DNA from 2 places in the Nocardioides pacificus genome. Region 2 is predicted to be linked to the other one. Evidence: riboswitches for the same ligand, from Rfam matches in the RefSeq annotation. Region 2 holds a riboswitch; the other holds the start of a gene.
What was found. A riboswitch is a leader RNA that binds a small molecule or an ion and turns the genes downstream of it on or off. The one in region 2 is predicted to bind cobalamin.

Region 1 (4,404 bases), 220 kb from region 2:
CGGCGGTGCCGCAGGGCGTGGAGCTGGTCGAGGGCGTGTCGCAGGCAGTGGAGTGGGTGCGGGGCCGGCTCTAGGTGACGAGCAGGTCCTGGAGACGGCGGCCGGCGACGCGGCGCTGTTGCCGGATCCGCTGGCGGTCGCGCTCGGTCACGCGACTCCACTGCATGCTCATCACGGCGTCGGCCTGCGTGTCGCTGAAGTCGTAGTGGGCGAGCAGCGCCTCCCGGGCGGCATCACCGTCGCGAGCTCCGAAGAGGAGGTCCATCACGCCTTGAGCGTCGCGCAGGGCGATGTCGAGGGCCTCCAGGGTGGAGAGCTCGGCTCGCAGCTGCTCGATCTGGGGGGCTTGGTTGCTCACTCAATCAGTGTAGAAACCAAAGGGCGTGGACGCGTCATTCCCGACGCGATTCCTCGGGCAAAGACTCTTGCCGGCGGTTCCCCACTGGAAATCCGGTGGAACCTCAGCGGACGGAGGTGGTTGGGTCCTGCTCAGTGCTTCGTTGACGCGGCCCGGCACAGAGCGAGGCGCAAGGTGCGAATCGCCGGCGCGGCCAGGCCCGCGTGTCGTCGAGTGAGGGAGGTGATTGCGGTGGCTGGTTATGGGGCGCTTTCCGAGGTGTACGAGTGGCTGATCGGGGACGACAAGTTGACCCCCGCCACGGCCGCCGCGGTCTATGGCAGCGACGTCGTGGGCTCTCTGCCGCCCCACGCACGCATCCTTGACTGCGCGTGCGGGACCGGCCAGCTCGCCGTCGGTCTCGCGGGTCTCGGCCTTGACGTGGTCGCCACCGACGCCAGCGATGGGATGGTTCGCCGGACCGAGAAGGTCGCCCGTGAGCAGGGTGTCTCGCTGCGGGCCCTCCGCGTGAGCTGGGACGAGCTGTCCTACCACCTGGAGGACTCCACGTTCGATCTGGTGTTCTGCGTCGGCAACTCGCTCGGGCACGCCGAGGGCGCAGCCGGGCGCCTGACCGCACTGGAAGCGATGTCGCGGCTGCTGAAGCCGAGCGGACGCCTCGTGCTCACGTCGCGCAACTGGGAGCGCGTGCGCTCGGCCGGCTCACGGATAGACGTCCGCGATCGGCTCATCCGCCGCAACGACCGCGATGCGGTGGTCAGCTACCACTGGCAGATCGAGCAGCACTGGGAGCAGGAGCACTTCCTCGAGATCGTGGTTGCCCAGATCGAGCCGGATGGGGCAGTGCGAGCCTGCTCGGAGCGGCTGTCCATCTGGCCCTACCGGTACGAGGACCTCGTGGCGCAGTTGCGGAGCGTGGGGCTCACGGTGCAGTCCACCACCTTCGACCCCGAGAGCGACGGATACCTGGTGGTCGCCGGCCGCGACGAGGCGCGAGGCACGTCCGAGCCGGCGCGCTGATCTGCTTTCGTCGTCGTCCGTCGTCGACCTTCGCGGCTCGCGATCGCGTTCACCGCGCCCCGCAGGTCCTCGCAGTACGGACACACCCAGTCAGCACGAGCCGGCCCGATGAGGTGCCACGACTGTCCTGCGACGGGGCCGCGTCACCCAGACGGCCAGGAGGGCGAGCGGAGGGCGGGCCGCCAGGGAGCCCCAGAAGGCGGCCGAGCCCGGGTCCAGACCGTGCAGCGGGCTGCCGTCCACGAAGTAGAGCGGCACCTCCCAGGTCGACCACAGGGCGGCCAGCACGAGCCCGCTGCGCAGCACGCCGGGCCCCGCTCCCGCTCGGCGACGGAGGAGGTCGCGTGCGCGGGCCAGCGCGGGATCGGCCCACAGGATGACGAACACGCCCACGACCGGGCCGAGCAGGGCGACCTGTACGAGGGCGCGGCCGGCGCCCCCGCCCAGGGCGGCGGCCGAGAAGCCGAGCGTCCAGGTCCAGCCGAACGCCACCGTCACGAAACACCACCCGCGGCGCATGTCCACGACCGAACAGTCAATCAGCGCCGCGCCGAGGTTGGGCAGGGCCCTAAGACCTCGGCCGACGGCGAGGGCGGTAGGTTCGGCGCCGGCAACAACCTGCGAGGTGCCCCACCAGGGGAGAATCGGGAAGCCGGTGTGACTCCGGCACAGGGCCCGCTGCGGTGACCTCGAGTCGTCGATCACGCGCCCAGGCGCAGCCACTGGACCTCGTCGGCCCGGGAAGGCGATCGCACGATGACGACGGGAAGTCCGAAGACCGGCCTCGCATCGATCCGAGCTGCGGGAGCCTGCCCCCATGTCGAACAACCTGCCGAACAACCTGCCGAGCCACCTGTCACGCGACCTCTACGAGACCATCTTCCGGCGCCGCGACGTGCGCGCCGAGTTCACGGGAGAGTCGGTGCCCGACGACGTCCTCACTCGGGTGCTGGGCGCCGCGCATGCCGCGCCGAGCGTCGGGCACACCCAGCCGTGGGACTTCGTGCTCGTTCGCTCGAAGGCGACCCGGGCCCGCTTCCGTGAGCACGTGCAGCGTGAGCGCGAGGTGTTCGCGAGCACTCTGGAGGGCGAGCGGCGTGACACGTTCGACCGGATCAAGGTCGAGGGCGTCATGGAGTCGGGCCTCGGCGTCGTCGTGACGTACGACGCGGCGCGCGGCGGCCCCGCCGTACTCGGACGGCACGCCATCGCGGACGCCGGCCTCTACTCGACCTGCCTGGCGATCCAGAACCTCTGGCTCGCGGCCACGGCCGAGGGGCTGGGAGTGGGATGGGTGTCGTTCTACCGGGAGGAGTTCCTCCAGGAGCTGCTCGACATCCCCCACGAGGTGCGCCCGATCGCGTGGCTGTGCGTGGGCAGGGTCTCGGCGCTGCAGGAGGTGCCCGACCTCGAGCGGCACGGGTGGCGGGCGAAGCGACCACTCGAGCAGGCGGTGCACACGGAGCGCTACGGCAGCGGGGGGAAGGCGGGCCGGCCGAGCAGGTAGCCCTGTCCGTAGTCGACGCCGAGCTCACGCAGCGTCTCGAGCTCGGCCTGCGTCTCGATGCCCTCGGCGACCAGGGGCGCCTCGGTGTCGCGGGCGAAGTCGACGAGGGCCCGAGTGAGGGCGCGGCGCACCTTGTCGCTGTCCACGTCGCGCGTCAGGTCGAGGTCGAGCTTGATGACGTCGGGGGAGACGCGCAGGATGTGGCTGAAGCTGGCGAACCCGGCGCCGGCGTCGTCGACCACGATCGAGATGCCGGCGGCGCGGAGCTGGTCGGTGCGGGCCGTCAGCTCGGCATAGTCGCTGACCTGGACATGCTCGGTGAGCTCCACGCCGAGCCCCGGGTGCTCGTGGGCCAGCAGGGTCGCCTGGACGGCGTCGTCCACCAACGCGTCTGCCGACAGGTTCACGCTCAGCCAGACGTCGGGGGGCAGCTGGTCGCGCAGCTGAAGTGCCTTCTGCGCCGCCAGCAGCTCGAGCTCGACGCCCAGGTCGGCGCGCGTGGCGGCCGCGAACGCATGGACGGGGCTGGGGAAGACCTCGGGAGAGAACCGCGCCAGGGACTCGTAGCCGACGACCACGCCGTCGCGGAGCCGGATGACCGGCTGCAGGGCCATCCGCACGTCGCGGGTCTCGAGCACCCGGCGGACCCGCTCGGAGTCCTGTTGGGCGGCATGCCAGTCGTCGGTGCGCAGCCGGCGCACGTGGTTGCTGATCAGCTCGGCGATCACGCTCAGGAAGCGCTGCTCCTCGCCGCCCATCCCCGGCTTGGGGTCGCGACTCAGTGAGCAGACCATCCCGCCGACTCTCCCGTCGGCGTCGTGCCAGGGGATCCCGATGTAGGAGCCGATCCCGAGCGACGTCGTGATGGGAAGCTCGCGGGCCACGGGGTGGTGGCGGGCGTCCGGGATGACCGGCGGAAGCTGGCCGGACAGGACGCGCGTGCAGTAGGACCCCTCGAAGGGCGCGGCCTTGGCGACCGCGACGTCCATGTCGTGTCCGCTGGAGACCCGGATCTCGTGATGGGTCTCGTCGAGGGAGGACATCCAGACCAGATCGGCCTGCAGGTGCTTGCGGGCCAGTGCGAGCACGTCCTCGACGTACTCCCAGTCGGTGGAGGCCTGCTGGCGTGCGGCTTCCCGGGCGGTGGCGTGCATCGATTCCCCTCGTTGCGATGGCCATCCCCGCCTGACCGAGCGGGTCTCCCTACGGTAAAGGACCCAGTGTGCCGCCGTTCACAAGAGGGCCGGGGCCGTCACAGAGTCAGCGGCACGTGCGGGTCCAGGGTCAGCCCGTAGCTGCGCAGCGCGTCGTCGAGGATCGCCCAGATCCCGCGGGCGAGGAAGTCCGACATCTGCTCGAAGGTCGTGGCGCCGGGGTTCTCGACCCAGCGCGTCGCGGCGGAGTCGACGTACCCGACCAGGCCCCAGGCGAGCGGCTCGGCCAGGCCGGTGTCGACCTCGAAGAGGGTGAGATAGCCGGCGAAGAGCTCGGCCAGGTGCTGGGCGATGCTGCCCTTGAT
Region 2 (4,404 bases):
CGACCTGGTGCTCTTCCCGGGCACCTATCTGGACGCGGGAGTGCTGGCCCACTGCGGTCCGCGGGCCGAGCTCGTGGACACCCAGGATCTCGACCTCGACGCCATCACCCGCCACCTCGTCGAGGGGGCCCGGGCGGGCAGGCAGGTGGTCCGGCTGACCTCGGGGGACCCGTCGGTCTATTCGGCGCTGCACGAGCAGACCCGGCGTCTCGACGCTGCGGGGGTCGCCTGGCAGGTGACCCCCGGTGTCCCGGCGTACGCCGCGGCCGCCGCGCTGGTGGGGCGCGAGCTCACCGTGCCGCACGTCGCTCAATCGATCGTCCTCACCCGGACCCGGGCCCGGTCGACGCCGATGGGAGCGGGGGAGGACCTGGTGGCCTTCGCCGCCACCGGAGCGACCCTGGTGCTGCACCTCGCCATCGCCCGCACCCGGGAGCTGATGGGCGAGCTCGAGCCGGTGCTCGGAGCGGACTGTCCGGTGGTCGTCGTCCACCGGGCCAGCCAACCGTCGGAGCTGTTCCTGCGCGGCACCGTCGGGACCATCGCCGCCCTGGTCGAGCAGGAGGGGCTGCGTCAGGCGGCCGTGATCATGGTCGGCCGGGCGCTGGCCGACGACGCGGGCGGTGGCGAGTCGTTCCTCTACAGCGCGGCCCGGGAGCGGCGTACCTGAGACGACCCCTCAGCGGGTCAGGCTCCACTGCGTCACGGTGCGCGCCGGCGTCCAGCCGGTGAAGGTGCCCACGGGTGCGCTGGTCTCCACGGCGATCCGGGTGAGCTCGCCGCCGTGGGCACGGTAGGCGTCCGCGAGCAGGTGCTCGGTCTCCAGGGTGACCCCGTGCACCACCAGTCGCCCGCCGATCGGCAGCGCCGCGAGGCAGGCGTCCAGCACGCCGGGGCGGATGGCACCGCCGCCGATGAACACGGCGTCGGGGGCCGCCAGCCCGTCGAGCGCGTCCGGCGCCCGGCCGCGGACGACGGTGAGGTCCGGGACGCCCAACCGGGCGGCGTTCCTGCCGATCCGGTCGGCGCGGTCCGGGTCGGCCTCGACCGCGGTGCTGCGACAGGTCGGGTGCGCCCGCATCCACTCGATGCCGACGGAGCCCGCGCCTGCGCCGACGTCCCACAGGTGCTGGCCGGGGGCGGGTCGCAGCCGGGACAGCGCGGATGCGCGCAGGTCACGCTTGGTGAGCTGGCCGTCGTGCTCGAAGGCGTCGTCGGGCAGCCCGGCGACCCACGACGAGTGCCAGGTCGCCAGGGGCGTGGGCAGCTGGACGGCGAGCACGTGCAGAGCGGGCACGTCGTCGTCGGCCGCGGTCGCCCACTCCAATGCAGGCCGGGAGGTCCGGCTCTCCCGGGCGCTGCCGAGGTCGCCGAGGAGGGTGACGACGGCCTCCGGGCAACCAGCCTCGACCAGGAGATGCGCGACGCTCGCGGGGGCCGCAGGACCGGAGGTGAGGAGCAGCAGCCGGCGCCCCGGGGCGAGCTCGCGCAGCAGCCGCGCCTCGTGGCGCCCGACCAGGGTGATCGCTGCGGCCTCCTCCGCCGACCAGCCCATCCGGGCCCGGGCCAGCGCGATCGACGACACCGCGGGGAGCACGCGCACCGCCGATGCGCCGAGCAGTCGGACCAGGGTGCTGCCGATCCCCGACAGCATCGGGTCGCCCGAGGCGAGCGCCACCACCCGTCGGCCGGCCACCTGGTCCAGCAGAGCGGGCAGCGCGTCGGTCAGCGGGGAGGGCCACACCAGGCGCTCTTGGCCTGGCACGGCGGGGACATCGGCCAGGTGCCGGCGTCCGCCGAGCAGCACCTCGGCGTCGCGGACCAGAGCCGCGGCCTCTTCGGCAAGGCGGCCGTCGGCGCCGACGCCGACGACGGTCAGCCGGAAGGCGTCGCGGGGGTCTGTGGGGGTGGGCACGGAACGGGAGGTTATCGTGACGCCAACACGTGAGGTGCCTCTGCGGCCCATCCATCGCCCTGCGGTGGGGAAGGTCAACGGGGAGAATCTGGGAAGCCGGTGAGATTCCGGCACAGGCCCGCTGCGGTGAACCGAGCACTCCGTCAGGAGTGATTCGGTCTAGTCCGAAGACCGGCCTCGCGTCGCCACATCCATGGCCAAGCGAGCGGGAGCCTCACGTGCCAACGAAGTACCCTTTTTCTGCCGTCGTCGGCTGCGCCGACCACCCCCAGAACACCCTCGACGACATGGGCCTCGCCCTTGTCCTGACGGCGATCAGCCCGCAGATCGGCGGGGTGCTGGTCCGCGGTGACAAGGGCACCGCCAAGTCGACCACCGTCCGCGGGCTGGCCGAGGTGCTGCCGTGGATCGAGGTGTACGACGGGGACCGGTTCTCCGTCGACCCGGCGGAGCCGCGGGCGCTGTCCCCGGACGGCCCCTTCGCGCCGGACGCCCGGATCACCCGCCCGGTGCGCCTCGTCGAGCTGCCGGTCGCCACCACCGAGGACCGGCTGGTCGGCTCGCTGCACCTGGAGAAGGCGCTGACCTCCGGGGCCATCGAGTTCGAGCCCGGGCTCCTGGCCCGCGCCCACCGCGGCGTGCTCTATGTCGACGAGGTCAACCTGCTCCACGACCACCTCGTCGACCTCCTGCTCGACGCCGCCGCCACCGGCACGGTCTCGATCGAGCGCGACGGGGTCTCGCTGCAGCACGGCGCCCGGTTCGTGCTGATCGGGACGATGAACCCCGAGGAGGGCGAGCTGCGCCCTCAGCTGCTCGATCGCTTCGGCCTCACCGTCGAGGTGGCTGCCCCTCGGGATCCGCGGCTGCGCGTCGAGGTCGTCCGTCGCCGCCTGGCCTTCGACCTGGACCCCGAGGCGTTCGCCGTCGACTATGCCGAGCGTCAGGAGTCCCTGCGGGCACGGATCGCCGCCGCCCGGGACCGCCTCGAGCAGGTCGAGCTCACCGACGCGGCGCTGCTCAAGGTCGCCGAGGTGTGTGCGGCGTTCGAGGTCGACGGTCTCCGCGCGGACATCGTCACCGCGCGTACGGCGCTCGCCCACGCCGCCTGGGCCCAGCGCGACCGCGTCACGCTCGCCGACATCCGGGCCGCCGCGCTGCTGGCCCTGCCGCACCGGCGCCGGCGCAACCCGTTCGACGCCCCGGGTCTCGACGAGGACCTGCTCGACCGGGTGCTCGGCGACGACGAGCTGCCGGACCCGCCGGAGCCGAGCCCGACGCCCGACCCGGGATCCGGACCCGCCAGCGACGACTCAGACGCTGACGGTGCTGACGCTGGCGCCACCGACTCTCCAGCGCCGGACTCCGGCGACCCGTCCTCCGAGGCGTCCGGCTCCACGGATCCCGGCGAGTCCCGGCCCGATTCCACGGCGCCCGCCGACCCGGCCGACCCTGCTGCCGACCCGGACCCCATGCCGGAGACACCGTCCGCGCCGGGCGGGGACGGCCCGACGACGGCGGCCAGCGCGGAGACGGCGTACCGTCCGCGGCTGCTCACCGTCGACGGCGTCGGCCAGGGCGCGCCGGGACGGCGCAGTCGCGCCATCGGCACCAGCGGTCGCCGGGTCGGCAGCGGCACCGCGCGCGGCTCGCTGCACCTGGTGGAGACCCTGCGGGCGGCCGCCGAGCGCTCGGCGCGCCAGGGGAGCGGCGCGCAAGGGGGCCGGATCCTGCTGGCCCCGACAGACCTGCGCACCGCCGTCCGCGAGGGCAAGGAGGCCAACCTGCTGCTGTTCTGCGTCGACGCCTCCGGGTCGATGGCGGCACGTCGCCGGATGGTGCAGGTCAAGACCGCCGTGCTGTCGCTGCTCACCGACGCCTACCGGCGCCGGGACCGCGTCGCGATGGTCGGCTTCCGCGCCTCCGGGGCGAGCCTGTTGCTGCCGCCGACCGGTTCCGTCGACGTCGCTGCCGCGCTGCTCGACGACCTGCCGTCGGGTGGTCGGACACCGCTCGCCGAGGGACTCTTCGAGGCTGCCCAGGTGCTGCGTCGCGAGCGATTGCGCGGCGGGCGGGAGCGGCCGTTGCTGCTGGTCGTCACCGACGGCCGGGCCACCGCCGGTCCCGACCCGGTGCTGCGCTCGCAGGTCGCCGCCGCCCAGGTGGCCGCCCTCGGGGTGCCCAGCGTGGTGATCGACTGTGAGCAGGGTCCGCTGCGGCTCGGGCTGGCCCGCACCCTGGCCGGTCACCTGCGCGCCGAGCACCTGCCGATGGCGCAGGTCAGCGCCGCGGGCCTGGTCGACGTCGTCGCCGGCCGCGTCGCCTGATGGGCACCCTGGCACCCCTGCGTCCCGGCACCGTCACCCTGGTGGCCGGTGGACCCGGCGACGTGGGCCTGATGACCGTCGCCGGCCGCGCCGCCGTGGAGCAGGCCGACGTCCTGCTCGTCGACCACCTCGCCCCGCAGGGGGCCCTGGCGTGGGCGCTGC

Region 1: linked by a shared signal. The riboswitch ahead of bluB (5,6-dimethylbenzimidazole synthase) and the one ahead of ACYU7L_RS16780 (VWA domain-containing protein) in region 2 are both predicted to bind cobalamin.

What each region holds. Positions count from the first base shown of each region.
Region 1 is NZ_BAAHCI010000014.1:292,712-297,115, reverse strand. It holds gene ACYU7L_RS17835 (cobalt-precorrin-6A reductase) at 1-74, shown strand, start outside; gene ACYU7L_RS17830 (hypothetical protein) at 71-358, opposite strand; gene ACYU7L_RS17825 (class I SAM-dependent methyltransferase) at 590-1,378, shown strand; gene ACYU7L_RS17820 (hypothetical protein) at 1,469-1,903, opposite strand; cobalamin riboswitch at 1,990-2,179, shown strand; gene bluB (5,6-dimethylbenzimidazole synthase) at 2,196-2,885, shown strand; gene ACYU7L_RS17810 (sensor domain-containing phosphodiesterase) at 2,846-4,039, opposite strand; gene ACYU7L_RS17805 (TetR/AcrR family transcriptional regulator) at 4,138-4,404, opposite strand, start outside.
Region 2 is NZ_BAAHCI010000014.1:71,340-75,743, reverse strand. It holds gene ACYU7L_RS16790 (cobalt-precorrin-4/precorrin-4 C(11)-methyltransferase) at 1-670, shown strand, start outside; gene cbiE (precorrin-6y C5,15-methyltransferase (decarboxylating) subunit CbiE) at 680-1,915, opposite strand; cobalamin riboswitch at 1,970-2,109, shown strand; gene ACYU7L_RS16780 (VWA domain-containing protein) at 2,134-4,242, shown strand; gene cobA (uroporphyrinogen-III C-methyltransferase) at 4,242-4,404, shown strand, end outside.